DNA from 3 places in the Paenibacillus sp. FSL F4-0100 genome. Region 2 is predicted to be linked to each of the others. Evidence: a T-box and tRNA genes for the amino acid it is inferred to sense, from the RefSeq annotation. Region 2 holds a T-box; the other regions hold tRNA genes.
The links. A T-box is a leader RNA that pairs with one kind of tRNA and senses whether it is charged. The one in region 2 lies ahead of argS (arginine--tRNA ligase), so its partner is inferred to be a tRNA-Arg.
Positions count from the first base shown of each region.

Region 1: it encodes a tRNA-Arg, which carries the amino acid that the T-box ahead of argS (arginine--tRNA ligase) is inferred to sense. The anticodon was not compared.
Region 3: it encodes a tRNA-Arg, which carries the amino acid that the T-box ahead of argS (arginine--tRNA ligase) is inferred to sense. The anticodon was not compared.

Region 1 covers NZ_CP150303.1:6,623,948-6,635,593, reverse strand. Annotated here, with positions in the region: rRNA gene MHH48_RS30300 (23S ribosomal RNA) at 1-1,300, shown strand, start outside; tRNA gene MHH48_RS30295 (tRNA-Asn) at 1,456-1,531, shown strand; tRNA gene MHH48_RS30290 (tRNA-Ser) at 1,537-1,628, shown strand; tRNA gene MHH48_RS30285 (tRNA-Glu) at 1,645-1,719, shown strand; tRNA gene MHH48_RS30280 (tRNA-Val) at 1,896-1,971, shown strand; tRNA gene MHH48_RS30275 (tRNA-Met) at 2,059-2,135, shown strand; tRNA gene MHH48_RS30270 (tRNA-Asp) at 2,166-2,242, shown strand; tRNA gene MHH48_RS30265 (tRNA-Phe) at 2,312-2,387, shown strand; tRNA gene MHH48_RS30260 (tRNA-Thr) at 2,410-2,485, shown strand; tRNA gene MHH48_RS30255 (tRNA-Tyr) at 2,490-2,574, shown strand; tRNA gene MHH48_RS30250 (tRNA-Trp) at 2,581-2,654, shown strand; tRNA gene MHH48_RS30245 (tRNA-His) at 2,677-2,749, shown strand; tRNA gene MHH48_RS30240 (tRNA-His) at 2,795-2,870, shown strand; tRNA gene MHH48_RS30235 (tRNA-Gln) at 2,890-2,964, shown strand; tRNA gene MHH48_RS30230 (tRNA-Gly) at 2,980-3,054, shown strand; tRNA gene MHH48_RS30225 (tRNA-Cys) at 3,066-3,139, shown strand; tRNA gene MHH48_RS30220 (tRNA-Arg) at 3,152-3,228, shown strand; tRNA gene MHH48_RS30215 (tRNA-Leu) at 3,237-3,316, shown strand; gene MHH48_RS30210 (hypothetical protein) at 3,933-4,232, shown strand; gene MHH48_RS30205 (PspA/IM30 family protein) at 4,301-4,978, shown strand; gene MHH48_RS30200 (PspC domain-containing protein) at 4,981-5,460, shown strand; gene MHH48_RS30195 (PspA/IM30 family protein) at 5,462-6,148, shown strand; gene liaF (cell wall-active antibiotics response protein LiaF) at 6,318-6,962, shown strand; gene MHH48_RS30185 (sensor histidine kinase) at 7,004-8,077, shown strand; gene MHH48_RS30180 (response regulator transcription factor) at 8,061-8,705, shown strand; gene MHH48_RS30175 (YwmB family TATA-box binding protein) at 8,981-9,829, shown strand; gene zwf (glucose-6-phosphate dehydrogenase) at 9,967-11,514, shown strand; gene MHH48_RS30165 (peptide chain release factor 3) at 11,636-11,646, shown strand, end outside.
Region 2 covers NZ_CP150303.1:1,888,212-1,893,800, forward strand. Annotated here, with positions in the region: gene MHH48_RS08205 (hypothetical protein) at 314-754, shown strand; gene argS (arginine--tRNA ligase) at 846-2,708, opposite strand; T-box leader at 2,767-2,989, opposite strand; gene MHH48_RS08215 (class I SAM-dependent methyltransferase) at 3,048-3,812, opposite strand; gene MHH48_RS08220 (EamA family transporter) at 3,956-4,384, opposite strand; gene MHH48_RS08225 (acetyltransferase) at 4,520-4,963, shown strand.
Region 3 covers NZ_CP150303.1:6,897,633-6,909,278, forward strand. Annotated here, with positions in the region: gene glmM (phosphoglucosamine mutase) at 1-471, opposite strand, end outside; gene MHH48_RS31325 (CdaR family protein) at 504-1,976, opposite strand; gene cdaA (diadenylate cyclase CdaA) at 1,969-2,799, opposite strand; gene MHH48_RS31335 (zf-HC2 domain-containing protein) at 3,116-3,730, opposite strand; gene sigW (RNA polymerase sigma factor SigW) at 3,952-4,521, opposite strand; gene ppc (phosphoenolpyruvate carboxylase) at 4,765-7,551, opposite strand; tRNA gene MHH48_RS31350 (tRNA-Gly) at 7,825-7,898, opposite strand; tRNA gene MHH48_RS31355 (tRNA-Pro) at 7,975-8,048, opposite strand; tRNA gene MHH48_RS31360 (tRNA-Arg) at 8,072-8,148, opposite strand; tRNA gene MHH48_RS31365 (tRNA-Gly) at 8,152-8,226, opposite strand; tRNA gene MHH48_RS31370 (tRNA-Leu) at 8,233-8,316, opposite strand; tRNA gene MHH48_RS31375 (tRNA-Lys) at 8,331-8,406, opposite strand; tRNA gene MHH48_RS31380 (tRNA-Gln) at 8,473-8,547, opposite strand; tRNA gene MHH48_RS31385 (tRNA-Val) at 8,600-8,675, opposite strand; tRNA gene MHH48_RS31390 (tRNA-Glu) at 8,720-8,794, opposite strand; tRNA gene MHH48_RS31395 (tRNA-Thr) at 8,832-8,907, opposite strand; tRNA gene MHH48_RS31400 (tRNA-Asn) at 8,911-8,986, opposite strand; rRNA gene rrf (5S ribosomal RNA) at 8,996-9,112, opposite strand; rRNA gene MHH48_RS31410 (23S ribosomal RNA) at 9,179-11,646, opposite strand, start outside.

The DNA.
Region 1 (11,646 bases), 3.0 Mb from region 2:
CTAGTCAGGTGAAGGTGCCCGTACCGCAAACCGACACAGGTAGGCGAGAAGAGAATTCTAAGGCGCGCGGAAGAACTCTCGTTAAGGAACTCGGCAAAATGACCCCGTAACTTCGGGAGAAGGGGTGCCTCGGTAGGGTGAATAGCCCGAGGGGGCCGCAGTGAAAAGGCCCAAGCGACTGTTTAGCAAAAACACAGGTCTGTGCGAAGCCGTAAGGCGAAGTATACGGGCTGACGCCTGCCCGGTGCTGGAAGGTTAAGGGGAGCGGTTAGGGAGTAATCCCGAAGCTGTGAACCGAAGCCCCAGTAAACGGCGGCCGTAACTATAACGGTCCTAAGGTAGCGAAATTCCTTGTCAGGTAAATTCTGACCCGCACGAATGGCGTAACGACTTGGGCGCTGTCTCAACGAGAGATCCGGTGAAATTTTAATACCTGTGAAGATGCAGGTTACCCGCGACAAGACGGAAAGACCCCATGGAGCTTTACTGCAGCTTGATATTGGATTTGGGTACGATCTGTACAGGATAGGTGGGAGCCTTTGAAGCATGAGCGCCAGCTTGTGTGGAGGCGACGTTGGGATACCACCCTGATCGTATCTAGGTTCTAACCTGGTACCGTAATCCGGTACGGGGACAGTGTCAGGCGGGCAGTTTGACTGGGGCGGTCGCCTCCTAAAGAGTAACGGAGGCGCCCCAAGGTTCCCTCAGAATGGTTGGAAATCATTCGAAGAGTGCAAAGGCATAAGGGAGCTTGACTGCGAGACCTACAAGTCGAGCAGGGACGAAAGTCGGGCTTAGTGATCCGGTGGTACCGCATGGAAGGGCCATCGCTCAACGGATAAAAGCTACCCTGGGGATAACAGGCTTATCTCCCCCAAGAGTCCACATCGACGGGGAGGTTTGGCACCTCGATGTCGGCTCATCGCATCCTGGGGCTGAAGTAGGTCCCAAGGGTTGGGCTGTTCGCCCATTAAAGCGGTACGCGAGCTGGGTTCAGAACGTCGTGAGACAGTTCGGTCCCTATCTGTCGTGGGCGTAGGAAATTTGAGAGGAGCTGTCCTTAGTACGAGAGGACCGGGATGGACGTACCGCTGGTGCACCAGTTGTTCCGCCAGGAGCATGGCTGGGTAGCTACGTACGGAAGGGATAAGCGCTGAAAGCATCTAAGCGTGAAGCCCCCCTCAAGATGAGATTTCCCAATTCGTAAGACCCCTTGAAGACCACGAGGTAGATAGGTTGGAGGTGGAAGTGCAGCAATGCATGGAGCTGACCAATACTAATCGGTCGAGGGCTTATCCAAAAAACACCCCAAAAAGTGAAGCGAAGCTTTGAAGCAACGCCGAATACTTTCCGGGGACCCCGATATTGCATGGGGGAAATGCTACGGATTCTAAAACACGCAAATTCGTTTCGTATCTAGTTTTCAGGTGATCAATCACTTGAATTAAATATTGTTCCCTGATAGCTCAGTTGGTAGAGCACTCGACTGTTAATCGAGTTGTCACAGGTTCGAGTCCTGTTCGGGGAGCCACTTATGGAGAGGTGTCCGAGTTGGCCGAAGGAGCACGATTGGAAATCGTGTAGGCGCCAAAAGCGTCTCGAGGGTTCGAATCCCTCTCTCTCCGCCACTATTATTTCAAGCAAGGCCCGTTGGTCAAGGGGTTAAGACACCTCCCTTTCACGGAGGTAACAGGGGTTCGAATCCCCTACGGGTCACCACTTTCTTTATTGCATCAGGGGATGAGAATCCCGTCGGTTCGTCGGAGGATAACTTCGTAAGTATAGGCTTCGCAGTCTCGAACGAAGTGAGAGTATCCCCTACGGGTCACCAATTTCTTTTGAAAAACACTTGCTTCTTATATCAGATTTTGGTATGATTAAAGTCGCTTTGTTATGGAGGCTTAGCTCAGCTGGGAGAGCATCTGCCTTACAAGCAGAGGGTCGGGGGTTCGATCCCCTCAGCCTCCACCATGATTTATCCCCAAAAAGTGAAGCTCATGCTTCGCAAGTAATTCCGATTACTTTTCGGGGAACCCATACAAGCAACCCTTTTAATGACGCGGGGTGGAGCAGTTCGGTAGCTCGTCGGGCTCATAACCCGAAGGTCGTAGGTTCAAATCCTGCCCCCGCAACCAATTTATATCGCGATAGCGATAATGCCTCATGGAACTGTGGTGTAGAGGCCTAACATGCCTGCCTGTCACGCAGGAGATCGCGGGTTCGAATCCCGTCAGTTCCGCCATTATTTATAACTTTGGGATGAGATGAGTATCCGATATTGGGTTCCGTCAAAGTTCGCGAAGAGCTTTAAGGCTCGGTAGCTCAGTCGGTAGAGCAGAGGACTGAAAATCCTCGTGTCGGCGGTTCGATTCCGTCCCGAGCCACCATGTACGTTTTATAACTTTATATGCCGGTGTAGCTCAATTGGTAGAGCAACTGACTTGTAATCAGTAGGTTGGGGGTTCAAGTCCTCTCGCCGGCACCATTCTGGAGGATTAGTGAAGTGGCTAAACACGGCAGACTGTAAATCTGCTCTCTTCGAGTTCGGTGGTTCGAATCCATCATCCTCCACCAGTTTTTAGGGGCATAGTTTAAAGGTAGAACAACGGTCTCCAAAACCGTTGGTGTGGGTTCAATTCCTGCTGCCCCTGCCATTGAATATTTATAATGAACTTGGCGATCGTGGCGAAGGGGTTAACGCACCGGATTGTGGTTCCGGCATTCGTGGGTTCGAGACCCATCGGTCGCCCATTATTTCATTATGATTATTCTCTAAAAAAACTATTACATTATGGCGATCGTGGCGAAGGGGTTAACGCACCGGATTGTGGTTCCGGCATTCGTGGGTTCGAGACCCATCGGTCGCCCCATAGTTTTTTTAAAAAATGTTGGGGATTAGCCAAGCGGTAAGGCAACGGACTTTGACTCCGTCATGCATAGGTTCGAATCCTATATCCCCAGCCATTGATTTTTATGTTTGCGGACGTGGCTCAGCGGTAGAGCATCGCCTTGCCAAGGCGAGGGTCGCGGGTTCGATTCCCGTCGTCCGCTCCATTTTTATTTCTGGCGCCATAGCCAAGTGGTAAGGCACAGCTCTGCAAAAGCTTTATCCCCAGTTCGAATCTGGGTGGCGCCTCCATAACAAAACTATGTGCCCTTAGCTCAGCTGGATAGAGCGTTTGACTACGAATCAAAAGGTCAGGAGTTCGAATCTCTTAGGGCACGCCATAAAGTAAGCCGGTGTGGCGGAATTGGCAGACGCGCGCGACTCAAAATCGTGAGGGAAACCGTGGGGGTTCGAGTCCCTTCACCGGCATCATCCAAAAGGAATGTAGACTATAAACGTCTGCATTCCTTTTTTCGTTGCATCTACATCGATAGCTTCGTTGCTCGGTAGCAGCTAAGCTGAAGATCCGTTACTCTTCATGATAAAAGGCTAATCTTGATGAGCTTAAGTGTTATGTCACTTCATTTTATTACTCGCAAGCAATACACCTTAATCCTATGCAAACTTCTGAGATGCAACCTCCTTAGATCAATCTCATTTCCTTTACTATGCTATCCTTCTTCATGATTTTCATATTCGGCCCCATGCTTCATCCTACCGCTACCTTAACCTACCGTTCCACGGGCTTTACTACTATCACCTTAGAGCTGAAGCTATACTCATCAAACTAAACTAACATTAGAAACCACGTCTCTTTATTAGGTAAAACAAAAGCAAGGATACCGGAGGATTCATCCACACAGGTCAGCTTATCGAATCATTGATCCAGTGCAGGGTTGGACGCAGGTCTATAGGAGGCCCCGCCTTAGGTCTAGGTGCAAAAACCGTCCCCAGGCCGTTTTAGTTAAACTCGAAATTACCTAGAATAGAGTCATAAGGTTGAACAAATGAAACAACGATCAAACAACAGAAAGGCGGTGTATAAATGAGAAATTCAAAAGGAAATGGAATGAGTATCCTGTTGATTGGTGTAGGGATCTTGGTTCTCCTGGGAGTATTCGGTCCTCTGCTTGGATGGTTGTTCAGTCTTGTAATTCCAATCCTGATGGTCGCTTTGGGATACTACGGGATCCGGAGAGGTAACACCTTGATGGGATGGGTTATTCTCGGTATCGGTGTGATCTGGTTGATGGGTAAACTGTCTTGGCTGATCGGTCCGATCCTTGGAATCATCTTGATCATCTACGGGGTGTCCCGATTGAAGAATGGTAGACCCCGTTATTGATAAAAACCACTACATTAAATAACATGCAAAAACAACAGATCATGATAGATGAGGAGGGCTAAGCGAATATGAGTGTTTTCCGGCGGATAAGAGACATAACCGTAGCAACATTGAATGAAAAGCTCGAGCAGAGCCAGGATCCGGTTCGATTGATCGACCAGTTCCTACATTCAACCAGACAGGACATTGCTGAGGCTGAGAAGCTGCAGCAGCAATGTCAAGTACATTCCAGACAGCTGAAGCAGCAGGTGGATCAAGCAGAAACCATGCGATATAAACGCGAAGAGCAGGCACTGCTTGCACTGAAGGCCGGTGAAGAACATCTTGCCAAGCTGGCATTGCAGGAGAAGCTGATCTATGAGGAAAAGATTGAACAGTATCAAGGCCTGTTGTCCTCAAGCCTGGAATCGTTAAAAGAAATCGAGGAGCAGCTCGGCGAGCTGCGGATGGAATATCAGACGGTATACAGCAAACGTCAGTATTATGTTGCCCGAGTGGAAACCCTTCGTCTTCAGCAAAAAATGAATGAACGTACAGGCTCCTATGGCGGCGGTCCTGATGTACCGAAGATGTTCAATCGTCTCGAAGACCGTATCAGCGACTGGGAACTGGAAGCCAGAAGTCTTCGCGATTTACGCCGCATGGGGCAGGAATACATGGATCAGGCTGGTGAAACAGTCTCCACTGTATTGGAAAAAGAACTTGCCCGCCTGAAGCAAAAGCTGAATAACAGCGGAAAGGAGTAACCATGACTAGATTGTACCGTTCCACCCGAGACAAGATGTTCACAGGGTTGATCGGCGGTATATCCGATCATTTCGGAGTCGAATCTACCCTACTTAGAATCATATTTGTAGTCAGTATCTTTTTCACAGGCGGTACAACGCTGTTGATCTATCTGATTGCATCCCTTGTAGTACCTAAGGAGCCGTACTATCACGATCCGTATGGTCCACAGGGAAGACATGGTGGCGGATACCGTTACAACGATCATCCGGGCCCGGGACCAGGCTACAACAGCTATAACGATGCTTATGGACGTCAAGGCTATCCTAATGAGCATGGAAGTTTTGGCCCCAAATATGACCGTCCCAATGGCACAAGAAACAACGCGTCTGCGGATTCCGATCTGGATGCGATGATGAAGGATATTGAGAGAAAAGCAATGCAAAAAGAAATCGAAGAATTGAAGAAAAAACTTTCGAACTATGAGAAGGGAGATAAATAACATGGGAGTATTTAAAAGAATTAAGGATATGACGAAAGCATCGGTGAATGAACTGCTGGATAAAGTAGAGGATCCAATCGTAATGTTGAACCAGTACCTGCGCGACATGGAGGCAGAAATTCATGAAGCAGAGGTAACAGTAGCGAAGCAAATGGCTAACGAGCGTCGTATGAAGCAGCGCGTCGATGAGGCTGTGAAGATGGCGGCACAACGTGAAGCTCAAGCTGAATTGGCTCTTAAAAATGGTCAAGAAGAAGTGGCTCGCAAGCTGCTTGAAGAAAAAATCTATTTCGATCAAAAAGAAACCGAGTACGTGGAATTGCACCTGCAATCCGAGGCTCAAGCGAAAGAACTTGTAGCTCAGCTGCATGAAATGAAAGACGAGTTCTACAAAATGCGCAACAAGCGCAATGAGCTTGTAGCTCGCGCTCAAATGGCTAAAGCGAAGAAGCAAATGTCTCAAGTGAGCAGCCTGCATACGATCGAAAGCGGTAGTGCTTCGATGGGCTTCCACCGCATGGAGGAAAAAATCATGCAACTGGAAGCAGAAGCTGATGTGCTTCGCGCCCCATACCGTCCTAACAATGCAGTATACACAAGCCCAGTGGATGCTGAGAAGCAATTGAAAGTTGATGAGCAGCTGCAAGCTTTGAAAAACAAAATGGGGAATTCTTCGAAGTCCGAGTAATTCCTTAACAAGTCAGCAAAATAAGATTAAACCGTATTCGAACACCATGTTCATATGATATGCTATACGAATGAGATTGTCGTATAGTACAGGCAAAGCCATACAGTGGAGAACGTCTCACTGCTATGGCTTTTCCGAGCTTATATCTTGGTCATCAAGGAGGTGCGACATGGACAGAAACCGCTGGATAGCAGTTGGTTTAATCAGCTTGGGTTTTATTATGCTTTTCGGCCGATGGTTTGGTTTCTTCACCATTGTCGCCCTGTTACTCATGTTCGCAGGTGTCCTTCAGATCAGACAAGGCCATTTGAAGAAGGGATACATTCTGCTCGGAGTAGGTGCCGTACTGCTGCTGCTGGAGCATCTCATGTTGATTATCGGCATCAGCTTGATATCACTAGGTATTTTTTATGGCAAGTCCAAGCGAGCCCATACCACGACAAAGTACGTTCAGAAGCAGAACTTTATGTCTAACTTTGATTGGGACCGGACTCCATGGGTGATGCGCAGTCTGAGTGTGTGGCATGTACTTGGAGAAGCGGATGTGGATCTGTCCCTGGCGCTTCCGGAGGAACGCCAAACGGTCCTTATGTTCCATGGAATGCTGGGGGATATTGATCTGATGATCCCGGACTATTATGGGGTGGAGATCGAAGCCTCGATCCTGTTTGGCTCGATTCATATGGACGACCGGAAGGAAACCGGCATATTAAACCGCGTGCGGTATATATCACCCAATTACGAGGCCAGTGAATATAAAGTGAAATTTATTGTTTCCTATTTAGGCGGAGATTTGAATATAAAAATGACATAATAAACGTATGTCTTGTGTAAACCATTCAGGAGGGTTGCCCCGTGGAAACGGAAAAGAAAGCAAATATGATTACCCGAAGTATGCGTGAGGGGACCCTTCTGGGATTGGTTGTCATGCTCGTTGTCCTATATTTATTATATACATATGGTTATCTTCAACCATTCGAGACGTGGAAGAACCGGATCGAAGCCGGCATCACTCTGGTATTGCTGCCGATCGGGCTGGGTGCGATCTATGGCTTCTTCCAGGGATACCGGGTAAAACGACGAGTTGATCTTGTAAGGGAAACACTGGTGAACTGGGAAAAAGGCAGCCTTACGGACGTGATGCCGGACATCGGCGAAGACGAAGTGGGACGGCTTGGAGAACAGCTGGTGAAGATCAGCAAACGCTGGGAGGATCAGGTTTCATCTTTGCAGCGGTTATCTACGAATAACGCCCAGCTTGCCGAGCAGGCCAGGGTAACAGCAATTGTGGAAGAGAGGCAGCGTCTGGCGCGCGAGCTTCATGATGCGGTTTCTCAGCAGCTGTTTGCCATCTCGATGACGGCAACCGCTGTGGGTAGGACATTGGATAAGGATTTTGACAAAGCGCAGCGCCAGGTGGCTCTGATTGAGGAAATGTCGGCTGTGGCCCAGTCCGAGATGAGAGCGCTTCTTCTTCATCTGCGGCCTGTTTATCTCGAAGGGAAAGCACTGGAGCAAGGGCTGAAGGATCTGATCAAGGAATTGCGGATTAAAGTACCTATGGAAATTACGTTTGAGATGGACGATGACATACATTTGCTTAAAGGGATCGAAAATCATCTGTTCCGTATTATCCAGGAGGCCATGTCGAACACCCTCAGACACTCGAAAGCGGAGAAAATGGACATCCGGATTCACCGCAGGCAGAATACTGTTCGAGTAATGCTGCGGGACGATGGGATCGGATTTGAATTGGATGACAAGAAACAGACTTCCTATGGTCTATCGACGATGCAGGAACGGGTGACGGAGATCGGGGGCTCGGTACAATTCATAACAGCACCGGGTAAAGGGACTCGAATTGAGATCGTTGTGCCACTTATAAATGATGAACGTAAACGGGGGGATGTAGATGGAAACGCCGATTAAGGTGCTGCTGGTGGATGATCATGAGATGGTCCGGATCGGTTTAGCGGCTGTGCTTGGTACAGAGGACGGCATCGAGGTGGTTGGTGAAGCGGGCAGCGGCGAGGAAGGGATACGCTTAGCGCAGGAATATCATCCTGATGTGGTGCTGATGGACTTGGTGATGGACGGAATGGATGGAATCGAGACGACGCGCCAATTGATGAATCAGTTTCCGAATCTTAAGGTCATTGTACTGACCAGCTATCTGGACGATGAGAAGATGTATCCGGTTATTGAAGCAGGTGCGTTCAGTTATTTATTGAAGACATCCCGTGCTTCTGAAGTAGCTGATGCTATACGTGCAGCCGCACGCGGGCAGTCGGTGCTGGAGTCGCAGGTTGCCTCCAAGATGATGAATCGATTCCGGCATCCGCAAAATGAAGCTCCGGCGCATAACGACCTTACGGACCGGGAAATGGAAGTGCTGCGACTGGTGGCGCAGGGCAAGTCGAATCAGGATATTGCTGATGATTTGATTATAGGCATCAAAACCGTGAAATTTCATGTAACGAATATTTTAGGCAAGCTGGGGGTAGAGGATCGGACCCAAGCTGCCATCTACGCTTATAAAAATGGGCTGGCTGAGTAAGGAAGGCCAGCTCTTTTTTTATGCGACGAGCGTGACATAATCAGATCCAACATGCTAGGCGTGGTACAAAACAGTCCATGATGCTGCTTGTGGTATGACATATCCATGTAAACACTGAGAGATCAGGCTTAAAGACTCCCGGATCGGGAGTCTTTTATTTATGAACAGGGAAGCCGGAAGAAGAATGTTTTAAAAAAAGCGAGGTATAAATCCGCGGAGATGAGGCCATCCTTTTTACTAGATTGATAGATTCGAACGGGGAGGCGTGACTGACCATGCGGAAAATGCGTTTACAGATCATTGTGATGATGTTGTTGCTGTGCGGGGCAGCAGGTATGATGGCGGGTTTTGCAGGAACAACGGAAAGCAATCGAAATGAATCAGCTCCGCATACGAGAGAAGCGTCAACTTCAGCTTCAGGTGGAACGGGAGAAAAAGATATCGATGGAACAACTGGAGCCGGGGTAGCTGCAGAAAGCGATCTAACGCTTCTGACAGCGCTCGGGCAAGAACATATGGAGCCTTCGGCAATGCTCACGGTAAAAATTCAAGGAGAAATGATAAATTCTGTTCCTAAGGATCAAGCTAAGACAGCAGCTGAGCACCTGGCTCGTACAATGGGGCTCTCCGGAATTACGACGTCCCAGCTTCAAGGAAATGAAGTGTTTCAAGCAGAAGGCTTGCTCTCAGGTGTATCCGTGCATCTGGATTGGGCCCTCACAAAGGAGGGCCATAGTTATATCAGAGCCATGCTTGTTGGAGAAGCGGCTGGGCAGACACGGGAAATGATGGCCCTACAGCAGCAGATTCAAGAAATGATGAAGCAAGCCGGCATACCGAACACATGGAATGCGTCCATTCAAGGGTATGCAACGGAGACCGCAAGCGTTGATAGGACAATGGCTCAAGTAGAAGAGGCCATAGCCCAAAAAATCTTACTTCGCTCCGTTGAAGATTATGCAGATGACAAAACACAAAGCCGTTCTTATGAGGTTCCTTCACTTGGTGCTTTTGTGATGAGTGGCGACACGCCGATTCATATGCAGATCGCAGTGCATGAAGATTCGATGAAGAAAAGTAGTAGAATAACGATCGGATTTCCCGTCATTACAATAGAATATTGAAAATGATTTCTGAAACTCCGATGAAAAAATACGGAATGAGATAGCATACTTGAAATGAATATGCTAAAATGTCATCACATCGAGTTATGTGCCGATGCATAAAAATACACTATAATTCATAGAAAGAATGAGGAGCCATGGCTGAAAATCAAAATCTAGATACAATGAAGACACCGGGAGCTGTATTTTTCATCTTTGGAGCGACTGGTGATTTGGCAAGACGTAAGTTGTTTCCGGCGATCTACAGTCTTTATCGTGAAGGAAAACTGGATGAGGATTTTGCGGTAATCGGCGTGGCGCGGCGTCCGCGCACACAGGAAGAGTTTCGTGAGGACGTGTATCGTTCGATTCAGGAATTCTGCCGATACAGTTCGGAACAGGATAGTGAATGGAATGCATTTGCACAGCATTTTGAATATAAATCTTTAGATATTAACAATATTGACGGTTTCCGTGAGCTTCGTGAACAAACGGAGCAATTGGAAACGAAATTTAATATACCGGGTAATCGCTTGTTTTATCTGGCGCTTGCACCGGAGTTGTTCGGCAGCGTATCGTTTAACCTGATGAAGGGCGGTATGCTCGACGGAGAAGGCTGGAACCGTCTTGTGATCGAGAAGCCATTCGGCTACGATCTGGAATCGGCTGCCAAGCTGAACGAAGAAATCCGTAAAGTATTCAAGGAAGAAGAGGTCTACCGGATTGACCATTATCTTGGTAAAGAAATGGTACAGAACATCGAAGTTATGCGTTTTGCGAATGCTTTCTTTGAGCCGCTGTGGAACAACAAGCATATCGCCAACATCCAAATCACGCTTGGCGAGACGGTTGGTGTCGAGGAGCGCGGCGGATACTATGATCATGCCGGTGCACTAAGGGACATGGGCCAAAACCATATGCTGCAGCTGCTAACCATGATTGCGATGGAACCGCCTAGCCGTCTGCTCGCAGAGGATATCCGCGACGAGAAGGTAAAAGTGCTTCGTTCCTTGCGTCCGTATGCCACACATGAAGAAGTGAAGAACAACGTAGTTCGTGGTCAGTATACAAGCGGTTCAGCGGGCGGTAAAGATCTGCCGGCTTACCGTGAAGAGGACAAGGTTAATCCGGAATCCAATACGGAAACCTATTTTGCGGCCAGAGTATTCGTGGACAACTTCCGCTGGGCGGGTGTACCGTTCTATATCCGCACGGGCAAACGTCTGCCGGTTAAGACAACCGAGGTGGTTGTTGAGTTCAAACGGATGCCAACGAACGTATATTTGGGCCAAAAGCATTCCCTGGAGCCTAACCTGCTTGTCATCCGCGTGAATCCGATGGAAGGCATTTACGTGAAGATAAATGCGAAAAAGCCAGGATCAGAATCCGAGATCGCTCCTGTAGCGATGGACTTCTGCCAAAGCTGCATCGTGGGCATTAACTCTCCTGAAGCGTATGAGCGTCTACTGCATGACGCTGCTCGTGGAGATTCCACATACTTTACACGCTGGGACGAAGTGGCCTCCGCATGGTCCTTCGTGGATCGTATCGCCAGCGCATGGAGAGAGAACCAGGGCGAGCTGGAATCGTATCCTGCGGGCTCGTGGGGACCTGACAAGGCAGATGAGCTGTTGAAGGAAGACGGATTCCACTGGTGGCCGGTTAACGGTCAGCTCGAGGATAATGTGGTGTGGTTGAAAAACTAAGATCATTTTCTAAAATTTACGTATTAAAAATCATCCTCATGCGCACGGCGCATGGGGATGATTTGCGTATGAATTGTGGTACAATGATATACATGACTTTAGTTACGAAGGGATAAGTGAAATGGCAAAGCT
Region 2 (5,589 bases):
CAGTCGGCCGAAGGCCGTATCCCGACTGGGACAAGAACGTCCATGAGGATGAGAACCCCTGGTAGGGGTTCGCCTGCGCATAAGCTTCGGGAGGGCACTTCGCAGTCGGCCTGATTCGCGATTGGAAACAGGCGAGCCGCAGAAGGAAGCCGTTCATTTTTATAAGAAGCTGGGGTATGCCCAGATTGAACCAATTGGTGAATACATCGGGAGCGAATATAGCGTATGTTTTGAGAAGTGTCTGACATCCTAGCGGTTTCGCCTTATAATAGAAGAAAAGTATTTTACGAACCATATTGAGGAGGCATCGAGCATGCAGCTTACTAAAATATCACAAAATACCGCCATTTTATTGGAGCATGCCAGAAAATCGGGGCTGACTTCCTCCCAACTGCTGGAGGCTGTGCGCTCTGGCGAGGTAGAAAGATTCCAAGTCGCGAACAATGGTCATTTTCACTACGAGGAACTGTTCTCTTATGCCGGAGAGCATGGGGAAGATTTGGAGAAGGCCGTTAGCGAGGGATACAAAATTACGTTTAATACCCGCAACGGGTTGAAAATCTGGCTGGAGGAAGCCTTTTGCATCAGCTCGGAATCCGATTTTAGTGTAGGTGAAGGCATTATTGAAGGGCTGAAGTTCCAGGAGGAGCAGGTCGCACGCTTGAAGGAAGCGCTGGCTGTCAACTGGACCCTGCAGGAAGAGCCAACTGCAGATGGTATCCAGGTCAGACTGACCGTCAGAGGATTGCAATAATATCTAAGATAGCCACCGTACTTGTTCAACAAGACTAGTACGGTGGCTTTTTTAAATACAACATGATTCGTTAATTTCTTCAGAGGGAGATTTACATCCGGCTTGGCGTGGGCAGTCCCAGCACCTCCAGCGCTTCACCAAGGGTGTTCTTGAATAAGGAAGTGAGCCATACACGGAATTGGAGCACTTCATCCGCCGATTTTAGAATAGGGCATGCCGAATAAAAATTGTTGAACAAAGAGCACAGCTCATAAGTAAAGTTGCAGATGGCGCTTGGGGATAGATCCTGCCCGGCGGCGTATAGGGTATCATGCCAGGTACTGATATGGCGAAGCAGAGCATGCTCCGCTTTTTCCATAGCAGGGAACCGAGCAGGCACAGACGGCGCAACACCGGCTTCTTGAGCTTTATTGAGCACGCTGAGTGCACGCGCGTAGGAATAGAGCAGGTATACCCCCGTATTTCCTGATATTTCAGTGGCCTGCTTCAGATCGAACACCACCTCGGTTTGCAGTGCAAAGCGAAGCAGGTAGTAACGGATGGAGGCGGCTGCGATCGTATGACTGGACAAACCGTTTTTATCGGAACGGGAATCTTCGATGACCTTGGCTACTTGGTGGATAAGCTCGGTGATTTTAATTCCGATTCCCTGACGTCCGGACATCGCATAGGACGCTTTCCCGTCGGTAGTATCGATTCCGAGATCCGCAGCCGCAGAAGGGCTTAACGAAACAACGCCGTAGCTGACATGACGGAGCTTGTCGGCCTCTTTATGGAATCCCAAGCTTTCCAGTGCCTGCTTCACCATCGCCTGCGGGTACTGCTGTCTGTAATCGATGACGTTGATGACCATGTCTGCTTTGCCGAAAGAGAGCTGCTCGCCATGGGTACTCGTCGTCCACACCTCATCCGTGAACTTTTTGTATACAAAATCATTGGAGAGCACACCGTATTTCCACAAGTGGTAGGCGATGTCTTTGGCCGTGTAAGTCAGAATGCCATTGGAGCGGACGAGCACTTTATCCATACTGTGGTCTGACTCCGGATCGTCCACGGCTTCCGTTCCTGTTTGCTTGAGCACCCAGCAGCCTGCAAGTTTACCCTCGGTTTCCTGATGGAAGAGCGGCGTATTCTTCAACAGCTCGAAAGCGGACGACCAAAATCCCTCTCTGACAATACTGCTCTCCCACACAAGCAGATCATAGTCAATGCCGAACTGCTTCATTTCTTCAAGATGCTCTTTGACGATTCTCTCGGCAACGAGCAGTCCGATCCAGGATAAATTCTGGTTGCCCTCTTCCAGTGCGTGCAGAACCTCAGTCCGATGCTGAACCAGCCCAGGCTCCCTTTCATAGGCTTTATTGGTACTTGAGTACACGTCCCAGCAGTAATCGCCGAACCGGGCATGTTCCTTCGATAGCGGCGTGTGGAGCATCCCAACCACCGTATCTGCCAGTTGATTGCCAAGGTCGTCGATATAATTATGAACCTCTACCTCGTAACCAAGCTTCCTCATCAACCTGACCAGCGTATCTCCGATACAGGAGTTTCTTAGATGGCCGATATGGGCGGATTTGTTCGGATTAATGGAAGTGTGCTCAATGACAATCTTCTCGTTAGTTGCCGGAGGCAGTTCAAAGTGGTGCCCGGCCCAATATTCCCAATCGATACGCAGATTCATAAAGCCTGGGGCTACAATCTCACTGGAAAAGACCAGCTGTTTGTACGACGCGTCCTGCTCAAGCTCGGCTTGAATCAGCTCGGCAATGTGCATCGGAGCCTTACGAAGCAGCTTCGCAAGCTGCATCGCAATGTTGGTGGCATAATCCCCATGCTCCATACTGGCAGGCTGCTCAATCCGGATTGGAGTGGAATCGGGCAGTTTGGCGCCCAAATCTTCACACACCTGGTTTACAGCTTGTTGTAGGCTTGAAGTAATCAAATGACTTAACAAATTAAATCCCCCTTTTTGAAAAAAATACGTCAGAAAAATCAAAAAAGCCCTCATCTCCTAAAGAGACGAGGACTTGTGCTCGCGGTACCACTCTTGTTGTTAAACCGAAGGGTTTAACCACCTTTTTACGATAACGGTGTAAGCCGGGGCTTCCTACAGTATTTCACTTCGGAAGACCATCTCCTGGGTCCGCTTCACGGCCGACTTTGTACCGGTTTCCACCCTCCCGGCTCGCTTGGACTAAAGTCAAGTGCAGTTACTCTCCCAATCAACGAAAATCACATGTTCAAGTTTTTCATATTATTAACCATTCTATTTAGAAAATCAACCCTAAAATGACTAAACCTTCTCTGCAAAGACACGCAGGCGCCTGTAATCTCCATAAAACGCATCCTCATGCCAGAGTGTCGCTTGGGCAGCTTGGCTGATGCGGGCAATGGCTTCGTCCTTCTCATCAGCCGAGAATCCAGTGAAGAAACGATCGCCAAAATGCAGCAGCCAATACTTCACGCCATCCTTGCCCTCAGGCAGCTTCGTAGGACGGTCAAAGTGATGGGCGATATGCACGCGGAACCCTTGGGATTCAAGCAAGGTCGCATACTGGCCCAAGCTGGGAAAATACCACGGATTCCGGCTGTCGGCATCAATTCCATAATGATCGGCGAACACTGTTTTCAAGGCTTGGTAAATTCCGTCGATATTCCCCTTGCCTCCAAACTCTGCGACGAATCGACCACCGGGCTTGAGTGCGCCATAGACGGAGCGTACCACACCAGCAGCATCCTTCATCCAGTGTAGGGCGGCATTCGAGAAGACGGCATCATACGGTGTTTCGGTTTCGAAGTTCTGTCCGTCTCCGGTCATAAACGTCAATTCAGGATATTTGCTTTTGGCGCGCTCCATCATCTCGGCCGAATCATCCATGCCGGTTACATGAGCACCCGAAGCGGAGATTTCATAAGCCAAATCACCGGTTCCGCAGCCGAGATCAAGAATCCGTTCTCCGGGTTGAGGCGCAAGAAGTTCTGCCACTCCTTTTCCATAAGCCGAGACAAACGATAACTGCCGATCATAATCGTAAGCTTTCCATACTTGCTTTGACATAACAACACCCCTTCACCCATGAATTATCCTCATTGTGACATATTCACCTTATAATTAGAAATATATAAATGTGATAATGTTGATAGGTTTTATCAATAAAAGAACGGACAAAAAGCCGCTGAGCAGCGGTTTTATGTAGAACATTATTTGACGGCAACAAGAAGAGCGCCAACAGCAATGAGAGCAACGCCGGCTGCGTTAATCCAGGATATCTTTTCTCCAAGAAAGACAAAGGCCAGAATGACCGCGATGACAACGCTCAATTTATCGATAGGTCCGACCTGCGATACTTTGCCGTATTTGAGTGCGAGAAAATAAAACAGCCAGGACAATGCCCCCGCAATGCCGCTGAGCACAATGAAGCTTAATGCTTTCTTCTGAACCAGAATGTCACCGAGTTCCGAGAATTTGCCCTGAACCCCCACGACCCCCAACAGAAACAGTGCCATGATGACAGAGCGAATGGCCGTTGCTGAATTGGCATCGATGTTTTGCAGGCCTATTTTTCCGAAAATAGCGACAAGTGCCGCCGTGGCCGCCGACAGCAATGCGTATACAAGCCATAATGGCAATGCTGATCTCTCCTTCCTGACAAAGATAAAGTCTCTGATTAATGTACCGGATTCCTTTATAATAGTATAGAGCAATTTTACCGATATCATGAATTTCTATGAGATCTGAACAATTTGGAAGGGAGTGGATGAAAAATGACGTTTCATATAGCACCTTACGCAGAAGAGTATCATGATCAGTTGGTGGAGCTGTGGCATCGTGCCGTATCTCAAACCCACGATTTCCTGACGGAGGAAGACATCCGGTTTTATTATGACATGATTCAAAACGGAGCTCTGAGAGCCGTGGAGATCTGGGTGTGCTTAAATACGGAACAGGAGCCGGTTGGATTTATAGGGCTGGATGGTTCCAAAATCGAAATGCTGTTCGTGGATCCCCTCCATCACGGCCAAGGTACGGGAACGAATCTGATCCGGCATGCCGAACAGCTGAAGGGGCGGAGGCTGCAAGTCGATGTGAATGAACAGAACCCCAAGGCCCATGCCTTTTACAAAAAATACGGATTCGTGCAAATCGGCCGCTCCGAGCTGGACGGCTCCGGGAAGCCATTCCCGCTTATTCACATGGAGCTGCAGTAAGGTCATGGATCAGCGCAGCTGAGCCCATCGATAATCGTAAGCATAACATCCTCAGCCAAAAACTCCGCGAGATTACTCGCAGAGTTTTTTTCGTGGGAAGCGGGGCGCCAACCCGGCGCCGGCCGCGGTAGCGGCAGACGGGCACTATCTTCTTTGAAAGAACTTCGATAGTCGTTATACCTTAACTAATCTGATGAAAAAGTGGGGGAGCAGCCAACTGGAGGAGTCTAAGCTGAGGAGTCAATGATGTTTTTCCGAATAACTTGTCGTTTCGCTATCCTTGTCGTTCCTATCAGAAGAGGGTATCGGTCGGGCTGGAGCATCACCTGAAGAATCGCTGCAGCAGTCGCTGGATCTGATCGAGGACCCGTATATCTACTTTATAGTGAATCCCGATAGAGCGAATCTCACCGCTGGTTTGTGACCAAACGGGATTACCATGTCGTGCCGGAGTATATCGGACGCAGTAAAGAGCATGAAGAGCGCCTTACCCAACTGTGGTCCAAGCAGGTCGGCCCGGACGAAATGGTTTACCTATACCCGATGGAAGGCAAGTATTTCTGAACGTCGTGACACTGGACAACCTCTCCGAGCGAGAGCGTTGTCTTCTATTTTCGTGAAGAAGT
Region 3 (11,646 bases), 2.7 Mb from region 2:
ATATTTAGATTCGTTATCAATCAACAATTCACCTAAATCAGCCCCGATTGGTCGCGGCAGATTATCTGTTTCCGCATCCATCAGCTCTTCAATCTTGAGCTCTGTCTCATCCGACAGCTTGAAGCCGTCTCCACCGAAGAACTTGATACCGTTATCTTGTACCGGGTTATGTGAAGCCGAGATCATAACACCCGCATCAGCCTTCAATAGTCTTGTGATGTACGCCACCGCTGGTGTACTTACGACACCCAGACGAATGACGTGTGCACCGATGGACAGTAGGCCTGCAACCAAAGCCGACTCCAGCATAGCCCCCGATACGCGGGTATCCATACCGATAATGACGGTTGGCTTCTCTTTATCGCCAGTGAGCACATAGCCGCCGCAGCGGCCGATGCTATAAGCCATTTCCGCTGTCAGTTCTTGATTCGCAACTCCTCTTACTCCATCTGTACCAAAATATTTCCCCATGTTTTATATACTCCTTTATCTACTCTTCGTTATTATCCATCATTGGACGTTTCTGATCCTGTTGCTCCATCATTCGATCCGTCTCCCGGCGGATGTGATGGGTTTTCTCCTGATCCGGTGTTATCCGTTTCCTCATGAGTAGGAGGCGTTTCCGGAGTCTCCCCCTGATCAGTGCCTGTTCCTGTTCCGGATCCCGTTCCTGGTGAAACAGGCTTGTCTGTGTCCGTTCCCTCATTCTTTGAGCTGTCCGGCTCCGTTGTCACGGGCTTGGAGTTATCCTTGAGCTCTACCTTAATAACGGGACGTTCCTGATCCGTACGGCTAATAAAATTAGGTAGTGTGATCTGCAGCGGAATTTCGTGAACGCCAGCTTTCATACTAGTTGCATTCGCTTCTGCTCCGATATCTGTAGGTTCCAGACTATTAAGCAAGTCAGGCGCTCCGGTGAGCGTTAAAGATATTGTCTGCATCTTTGGATCCGTAATAACAGCATCCAGGCCGGAGGCAACCCCTTTTAACGTTATCGGAATACCTGTAATCAACCGTTCACCATGCGATACAGCCGTAACATCCACCGTTACAGAGCTCGGCTCGATTTTCTCAAAACCTTCAGGCGGCGTCAAGTCGGCCGTAAGCACTGTTGTTCCCGAATTTCTAACTTCTCCCAGATTGATCGTAGCTTCGATATAGGTCTCAGCTCCTGCCAGCGCCTCTTTACTGCCAAACAGCTTCACTTCTTTTACCTTCTGCTCCACCTTGGATAGGACAAACCCTTCTGGCAGCCGTCCCGTGTATTGAAGCTCCAGCGGTAGGGTGACAAATGCAGGCTCAATCGGCACTTCAGCTGCTACTGTAGCAGGCTCAATGACAGCGTCTTCCATGGCGTTGCCTTCTTTATCATATGCTGTAAGTTTGACTCGTTTCTCCGTAATCTTCTCTTTGGCACCATCAAGCTCCACATTACCTTTGACCTGCCCCAGATTCGCCATTGACGATTCAGGCAGGGTAACCGTGACTTGCCTTGGGTCAATCAGCACGGGTGTTCCGGCACGGTAATCTTTAGCAGGCTCGCCTTTGGTTCCAATACTTACCGTCACGGATTTCGACACTCTCGGTTCAACCGTCACCGTAACCGCAGATGGCTCCATCGATACCATCTCCACGCCACTCGGGATGGAGTAGGTTAGCGGAAGTGTGTGTGTACCCGGTTCTCTGACGTTGCTCAAATCAAGCTTCACCTTATAGTCGTCGGTCAAAAGCGAGATATTGGATTTCTTTCCCCGAACTTCGAGATTTACGCGGTCCTTATCAATACCCGTTAACGCATATTCGCTGTCATCAAATCCATAAGTCTGAATCTTAACGCCTGCAATGACTTTGGTATCATAAAAAGTGGTTGGCGGGGCAGGCGCTCCGCTGTCCATATGAACCATCGCCCACAATAAAATACTGACAGCTAGTGCAATGAGCTTGCTTGCCGTGTTGTTCTTGATCCATTTATCCATTGCTGCCGTCCCCCTTCCGTTTCCAGAAGAACGTGCGTTTCTCCTTGATGGACGCGGCAGGCCTGAGCTCCTCATACAATTTGGAGATGAGAGACTCTTCCTTAATATCTCGAACCACTTGTCCATTCAGGGCCAGCGATACTTGCCCAGTCTCCTCGGATACGACAACTGAAATCGCATCCCCCACCTCACTGATTCCGATAGCGGCACGGTGTCTTGTTCCCAGTTCCTTACTGATAAAAGGGTTCTCTGATAGCGGCAAATAACAGCCGGCAGCTGCAATTTGAGCGTTCTGAATAATGACAGCTCCGTCATGGAGCGGTGTGTTCGGTATAAAAATATTAATAAACAATTCCGAGCTGATCACTGATCTCATCGGAATTCCTGATTCTACATACTCATTCAGTCCCGTCGTCCGCTCAAAGACAATCAGAGCCCCTATTTTGCGCCGCGATAAATAATTAACCGCCTTAATGGTTTCGCTGATTAACTTATTGGTCTCCTCGTCAATATCCGATGTCCGCCCAAACAGCTTACCTCGTCCGAGCTGCTCCAGACCACGTCTGAGCTCCGGCTGGAAGATGATAAAGACCGCCAACACCCCGAATGTAAAAATCTGATTCATCAGCCACTTTAGCGTGTACAGATCAAACCAGGTGCTAAGCGCCCAGATGACCACCAGCACCAAAATCCCTTTGAGGAGCTGGACCGCCCGCGTACCGCGGACGAGCAGTATCATCTGGTATATTATATAAGTAACGATAAGGATATCGATGATATCTTTAATGGTTTCACCCCAGGTCATATCTGTGAAATACTCCATACAGCAACCCCCGTCATTTCCTTTAAGTGCGGGCCCAAAAAATCCGGTTCCTCGAAAATGAACGCTTAACGATTCGACTACCGAACCAGCTCTTCATTTTCCTTCTGATCACACGGGAACTTTTTGAACTTCCTTTTTAATAACGCATGCGACTCATATATGTAGTATGTGCTCTACACTCTCTAGGTTATAACGTTAATCTTTCCGATGCAAGCGGACGCTCTCTGCTTTCCATGAAAAAGATCATAAATCAACAAAAGAAGCGCCATCTTTTCACTGAAAAGAGGCGCTTTTATCAGTAGGCTTCAGGTTTCACCTAGCGGTAAGCGGCATCTGTAAACAGAGTGGAGATCTTGTACCATATCCAATCCATCGCCCGATCTATGTCCTTCACTTGACCTGCTATATGTGAGGTGGAAGCCTGAAATAATTCTCCGTCAATGACGGTCACATTGCCATTCACTTGACCGTAGACCTTAGTCTTTCCATTCTCGACTGTAATATCTCCCGTGATGATTTGATCCGGAGGAATAATGACGGTATCTCCTTCAATCACCAGCTTTTCGAATTCATCACTCTTTACAACCAGCTGAGTATCCTGACTCCAGAAACTGATTGTGCTAAAGAGCATGACAACCAAAAACAAAGCTGCAGCCGTGAGCGCAGGATGATTCCTAACCCATTTGACCCAAGCCTTTTGTCTCTTGGGCTGCGGCAGCATACCCATTATACGTTCCGTTAAATCATCGGATGGCTTGGTCGCATGATGAGTTAAGGAATAAAGAAGCATATCGGTATGCTCCAGCTTCTCGAAGTAATTCCGACAGTCAGCACAATCCAGCAAATGCTTCTGCAATTCCAGCTGTTGTGGGTCGGACAAGTCATTATCCAGATAATCATGCATCAAAGAGACGGCTAATTTGCAATCCATTTGTGAGCCAATCCTTTCATTCAATCTCTTTGCTGGGTCTATTCCCACGTAGGGGCATAAGACTTGCTTATTGTTCATACGTGCCGGAATCGGGGATGTTTCAACTTTTTTTAAAGAAAATCAGAAAAAAACTGCGGATACTGACTTTTTGGCATCGCAAGAAAAAAGCGCCCTTAAACGCGGTCTCTCTTCCTCAAAGAACGGCGATAGGCGTTTTTTCCTCACAATTTGTACTCTAATTTTTTACGCAAAAATTCGCGTCCACGATGTACTCGCGTTTTGATCGTTGTTACAGGCAAGTCCAAAATCTCGCTGATCTCCTGCAGGGATAAATCCTGGATGTACCTTAGAATCATGATTGTCTTATACTTGGCAGGAAGTCCGTCAATCGCCGTATGAATGATGCGCTGTGTCTCGGATAGCAGCATTTCACTCTCAGGTGTACGGTTATCGCTCGGGATCAGGGAGTAGCCGTCCATGCCTTCGCTTTCATTCAGGTCGGCGTCCAGCGAGAAAGACGGCTTGCGTTTGCGCAGCCGATCAATGCTAAGATTTGTACCAATTCGGTATATCCAAGTGGAGAACTTCTGATTCTCGTCGTATCGATCAAGGTTTTTATATACACGCAAAAAAGTCTCTTGTACGACATCCTCCGCCTCATGACGGTTACTCAGCATCCGGTAAGCCAAATGAAAAATCTTATCTTTATAAAGTTCTACGATTTCAGCAAAAGCTCTTTGGTCCCCTTTTCGGGCCAACTTCGCCAGTCTTACATCCAAATTGTCCACCATAATTCCCCCAGAATGGTCTGATGGGTAACGTCTAAAAAAGCATCATTCAAATCGTAATTCAACTGTTTCTAAAAATCAACAATAATTCAAAAAGAATCCCTTTTCCCTATCAAAGACCATCACGTTGCAGCCGATACTCTAATCATCAGAGGTTATGCTGCTCATAGATGAAAAAAACGAGGCTCCTTTAGGGAACCTCGCCTTATACTATCCCTTTCAAACAGCTTTGTTATCCTGCAAGGATCAACCTGTATTACGAAGCCCTGCTGCAATACCGTTGATGGTCAGCAGCACTTCCCGAAGCAGATCCGGATCGTCCTGCTCCTGCTCCCTCAGCTCGCGCAGCTCGTTAAGCAGTTGGACTTGCAAATAACTGAGCGGATCCACGTAAGGGTTACGGAGTCGAATCGATTCCTGTAGGACTGGCTGGTTATCCAGAATATCCTGCTGTCCCGTAATCTTAAGAACAAGCTCTTTCGTCAGGTTGAATTCTTCCTGAATCAGACCGAAGATACGTTCGCGGGCTTGATCATCCTTCGTCATCAAAGAATACTCTTTGGCGATGATCAGATCAGCCTTGGCAAGAGCCATCTGAAGGGTATCGATCAGCGACGTAAAGAACGGATAGCTCGTGTACATCTTCTGAAGCACCTTCATATTCTCTTCCTTGCCCTGGTAGAAGCTCTGTAAGCCCGTACCAGCCGCGTACCATGCAGGAAGCAGGTAACGGCTCTGAGTCCACGCAAACACCCAAGGGATGGCTCTGAGGTCCTCAAAACGGTCACTGTTCTTACGTTTGGATGGTCGGGAGCCAATATTCAGCTCTCCCACCTCAGGAAGCGGCGTGGATTCCTTGAAGAAGCTCAGGAAATCCGGATCACGGAAGATCAGATCCTGATATTTTTTCTGTGAAGCGGCCGAGATCCTCGAGGAAATCTCTTCCCACTCTTTTTCAGTCGATTCTTTTTCAGGGTAACGGGCATTAAGAGAAGCCGTTATAAGTGCTGAAGTCGCCTGGTCCAAACTGCGGTAGGCGATTCCCTTCAAGGAGTAACGGGAAGAAATAACTTCGCCTTGCTCCGTGATTTTGATGCCACCCGCAATGGTTGATGCCGGTTGAGCCAAAATGCTGCGGTTCAGAGGCATACCACCGCGCCCAAGCGATCCGCCGCGTCCATGGAAGTATTTCACCTTGATGCCATACTCATTGGCTGCAGCCGTAATATCTTTGAGTGCTACCTGGAGCTCCCAGTTCGCTGTAATGGCTCCGCCGTCCTTATTGCTGTCAGAGTAACCCAGCATAATTTCCTGAAGCTCATTCATGGCGCTAACCGCTTCTCGGTAGATCGGCAGGCTGAAGAGCTTACGCATAATATCAGGTGCGGCATGCAGGTCCTCGATCGTCTCAAACAATGGCGCAGCCTGCAAAGTAGCTATTACAGAACCGTCATTGTCCTTGCGGAAAAGTCCGACTTCTTTGGCAAATACCATCACTTCCAGAATGTCGCTTGCGCCCTCGGACATACTGATCAAATAACTTGAAATACATTTCACGCCGAACTCCTGCTGCGCACGGAAGACGGTACGGTATACTTCAAGGCATTCTTCGGTGCTGTCGCTGTACTCTTGATAAGGCGTAGTCAACGGACGAGGATCGTTAAGCAAGTTATTAAGCAGCTCGATCTTCTCATCTTCACTTAATTGGGCATAATCCTGAGTCACGTTCATTTTACGAAGAATTTCGGCCATAGCATTTTCATGCTCTTGGCTATGCTGTCTGATATCCAGCGTTGCTGTATGGAAACCAAACAACTCCGCCTGACGAATCAGTTTTTGAATATACGTGTCTGCAACATAGTCAGCAAAATGGAAACGCAAGCTTCGATCAATGATATTCAAGTCTTCGATAAATTCCTCAGGGGACTGATAACGCTCGCCACCAGTCATGTTCTCATCAAGAATATGACTCATTTTAGCCAACATATATACCAGTTTTACACGATAAGGCTCTTTCTCATTGTGCCAAATTTCCATCTTCTTCAGTGTTACATGCTCGCGGTCTTTTTCAATGGATTGAAGCAATTCATCCGAAACGCTCACGATGGATGAGCTGAAGCTGAGGTATTTCATGAATTCACGCAAAATCCGCTGGTATTCACGAATCGCTAGCTTCCGCTGCATTTCAAGCGTTCTCCATGTTACGTCCGCCGTCACTGAAGGATTTCCGTCCCGATCGCCACCGATCCACGAACCGAAACGCAAATAGGTTGGAACGTGCCAATGGTGACCCGGATAATATTTACTTAGGCAGCGCTCCAGTTCTTGATAAACCTCTGGCAGAATGTGAAACAGGGTCTCGTGAAAATAATACATACCGTTTCTAACCTCATCAAGAACCGTCGGCTTACGGTCACGAAGCTCGTCGGTTTGCCACAGCGTAATCACTTCATTCAGTAGTTTCTCCCGAAGCTGCTCTCGTTCGCGGAATGTCAGTGTCGGGTTGTCCAATTGCATCACATCGTCCGCTATCCGTTTATGAATATCCAGAATAGCCCGACGCATCGCTTCTGTTGGATGAGCTGTCATTACCAGCTCAAGGGATAGACTTTCGAGAATTTCTTGAACTTCTTCAAACGTAATATTGCGCTCTTTCAAATCCTGGACCGCACTTTCAATGGAACCTGGTTGAACACTCTCCCCGGCGGAACGCTCGTAATCGCGTTTGCGACGAATGCGATGATTCTGTTCCGCGATATTAACCAATTGAAAATAAATGGCAAACGCGCGAATCACCTGATGGCGAATGTCGGGCTCCAATGTGCTGATGATCCTTTTGAAATCTGCAAACAATTCTGGCAGGAATACGGATCGCAACGATTTACTCGTTTCACGAATTTTCTCAACTATATCTAAAAGCTCATTGCCACCTTGGTGGACCAGAACTTCTCCAAGAATATTGCCAAGGAACCGTACATCCCGCCGCAGCAGATTGTTGGAATTGCTCTTTGCGGTTACTGTAAGTTCAGTCATGCTACTCCTCCCATCTCAACCCGTTTCAGCAGTTTGTCTATAGGACGTAACGCCTTCCTAACATCATACAATAAAAGCGCATGAAAATCTGCATTTTCCAGGCGAAAAAATTAGCCAAATCGACAAAACTAATGATATTGATATACCCATATACCATGGACATTAGTCCTATAAACCTTGACCCAACTATGTTCTTTAGTACATTAACACTTCGCAGGAGAGTCGTGTGAATATGTAAAAAAACATCACACACGGTGATGTCCTGCTTATGTATGGAGCGGGTGATGGGAATCGAACCCACGCTACCAGCTTGGAAGGCTGGAGTTCTACCATTGAACTACACCCGCATATGAACCCACAAAAGTGACGCTATGCTTTGGAGCATATTCCGATTACTTTTGTGGGGCTCTACTCTTAAACAAATCGGGATGACACGATTTGAACATGCGACCCCCTGGTCCCAAACCAGGTGCTCTACCAAGCTGAGCTACATCCCGATATTAATCTTTTGTTTGAAAAATGGCACGCCCTGAGAGATTCGAACTCCCGACCTTTTGATTCGTAGTCAAACGCTCTATCCAGCTGAGCTAAGGGCGCAAATGGAGCGGACGACGGGAATCGAACCCGCGACCCTCGCCTTGGCAAGGCGATGCTCTACCGCTGAGCCACGTCCGCAAATAATGGTGCGCGTGGAGGGACTTGAACCCCCACGTCAAAGACGCTAGATCCTAAGTCTAGTGCGTCTGCCAATTCCGCCACACGCGCACAAGATGAAACAATGGTGAGCCATGAAGGACTCGAACCTTCGACACCCTGATTAAAAGTCAGGTGCTCTACCAACTGAGCTAATGGCTCGCATTTCAGGCCTCCGAAAAGTATTCGGAATCACCTTCAAAGCTTAACTTCACTTTTAGGATGAAGTGGCTGGGGATATAGGATTCGAACCTATGCATGACGGAGTCAAAGTCCGTTGCCTTACCGCTTGGCTAATCCCCAAAATCGATGAGTACTTTTATCTTGCCGATTCTCGTTAGAATCATGCATTAAATGGTGGAGGCTGAGGGGATCGAACCCCCGACCCTCTGCTTGTAAGGCAGATGCTCTCCCAGCTGAGCTAAGCCTCCGTATAAACTCACGGGATTCTCATCCCCTGATGCTTTAAAGATAGTGGTGACCCGTAGGGGATTCGAACCCCTGTTACCTCCGTGAAAGGGAGGTGTCTTAACCCCTTGACCAACGGGCCACAATTTCATGATACATGTCCAATTCAAAAGCGAATCTGGAGCTTCCAACCGGGATCGAACCGGTGACCTCATCCTTACCATGGATGCACTCTACCTACTGAGCTATGGAAGCAAGTGGCTCCCCGAACAGGACTCGAACCTGTGACAACTCGATTAACAGTCGAGTGCTCTACCAACTGAGCTATCAGGGAATATGTACCGCTTGGCGACGTCCTACTCTCCCGGGACCCTTCGGTCCAAGTACCATCGGCGCTGGAAGGCTTAACGGTCGTGTTCGGTATGGGAACGCGTGGAACCCTTCCGCCATCGCCACCAAACGGCTCAGATGCTTGATCACCTGAAAACTAGATACGAAACGAATTTGCAGCACATTGAAATATGTTTTGGATAAGCCCTCGACCGATTAGTATTGGTCAGCTCCATGCATTGCTGCACTTCCACCTCCAACCTATCTACCTCGTGGTCTTCAAGGGGTCTTACGAATTGGGAAATCTCATCTTGAGGGGGGCTTCACGCTTAGATGCTTTCAGCGCTTATCCCTTCCGTACGTAGCTACCCAGCCATGCTCCTGGCGGAACAACTGGTGCACCAGCGGTACGTCCATCCCGGTCCTCTCGTACTAAGGACAGCTCCTCTCAAATTTCCTACGCCCACGACAGATAGGGACCGAACTGTCTCACGACGTTCTGAACCCAGCTCGCGTACCGCTTTAATGGGCGAACAGCCCAACCCTTGGGACCTACTTCAGCCCCAGGATGCGATGAGCCGACATCGAGGTGCCAAACCTCCCCGTCGATGTGGACTCTTGGGGGAGATAAGCCTGTTATCCCCAGGGTAGCTTTTATCCGTTGAGCGATGGCCCTTCCATGCGGTACCACCGGATCACTAAGCCCGACTTTCGTCCCTGCTCGACTTGTAGGTCTCGCAGTCAAGCTCCCTTATGCCTTTGCACTCTTCGAATGATTTCCAACCATTCTGAGGGAACCTTGGGGCGCCTCCGTTACTCTTTAGGAGGCGACCGCCCCAGTCAAACTGCCCGCCTGACACTGTCCCCGTACCGGATTACGGTACCAGGTTAGAACCTAGATACGATCAGGGTGGTATCCCAACGTCGCCTCCACACAAGCTGGCGCTCATGCTTCAAAGGCTCCCACCTATCCTGTACAGATCGTACCCAAATCCAATATCAAGCTGCAGTAAAGCTCCATGGGGTCTTTCCGTCTTGTCGCGGGTAACCTGCATCTTCACAGGTATTAAAATTTCACCGGATCTCTCGTTGAGACAGCGCCCAAGTCGTTACGCCATTCGTGCGGGTCAGAATTTACCTGACAAGGAATTTCGCTACCTTAGGACCGTTATAGTTACGGCCGCCGTTTACTGGGGCTTCGGTTCACAGCTTCGGGATTACTCCCTAACCGCTCCCCTTAACCTTCCAGCACCGGGCAGGCGTCAGCCCGTATACTTCGCCTTACGGCTTCGCACAGACCTGTGTTTTTGCTAAACAGTCGCTTGGGCCTTTTCACTGCGGCCCCCTCGGGCTATTCACCCTACCGAGGCACCCCTTCTCCCGAAGTTACGGGGTCATTTTGCCGAGTTCCTTAACGAGAGTTCTTCCGCGCGCCTTAGAATTCTCTTCTCGCCTACCTGTGTCGGTTTGCGGTACGGGCACCTTCACCTGACTAGAGGCTTTTCTTGGCAGTGTGAGATCATGACCTTCGCTACTATAATTTTCACTCCCCATCACAGCCCAGCCTTATCGATGTGCGGATTTGCCTACACATCAGCCTCACTGCTTGGACGGACATCCATCAGTCCGCGTCACTACCCTCCTGCGTCACCCCATCGTTCATAACGGTTTACGGTGGTACAGGAATTTCAACCTGTTGTCCTTCGATTACGCCTTTCGGCCTCACCTTAGGTCCCGACTTACCCTGAGCGGACGAGCCTTCCTCAGGAAACCTTGGGCTTTCGGCGGATCAGATTCTCACTGATCTTTTCGTTACTCATACCGGCATTCTCACTTGTATGCTGTCCAGCGCTCCTTACGGTACACCTTCAACCTACATACAACGCTCCCCTACCCCTGATGCAAAGCATCAAGCCATAGCTTCGGTGGTGTGTTTAGCCCCGTTACATTTTCGGCGCAGAGTCACTCGACCAGTGAGCTATTACGCACTCTTTAAATGGTGGCTGCTTCTAAGCCAACATCCTGGTTGTCTGTGCAACTCCACATCCTTTCCCACTTAACACACACTTGGGGACCTTAGCTGATGGTCTGGGCTGTTTCCCTTTTGACAATGGATCTTAGCACTCACTGTCTGACTCCCGGATATAAGTCTATGGCATTCGGAGTTTGACTGAGCTTGGTAACCCTTGCGGGCCCCGCACCCAATCAGTGCTCTACCTCCACGACTCTCAATTCCGAGGCTAGCCCTAAAGCTATTTCGGGGAGAACCAGCTATCTCCGAGTTCGATTGGAATTTCTCCGCTACCCCCACCTCATCCCCGCATTTTTCAACATACGTGGGTTCGGGCCTCCAGTGCGTGTTACCGCACCTTCACCCTGGACAGGGGTAGATCACACGGTTTCGGGTCTACGTCCACATACTAATTCGCCCTATTCAGACTCGCTTTCGCTGCGGCTACGGCTTCTCGCCTTAACCTTGCATGGGAACGTAACTCGCCGGTTCATTCTACAAAAGGCACGCCATCACCCATAGATAGGGCTCTGACTTCTTGTAAGCACACGGTTTCAGGATCTATTTCACTCCCCTTCCGGGGTGCTTTTCACCTTTCCCTCACGGTACTGTTTCACTATCGGTCGCTAGGGAGTATTTAGCCTTAGCAGATG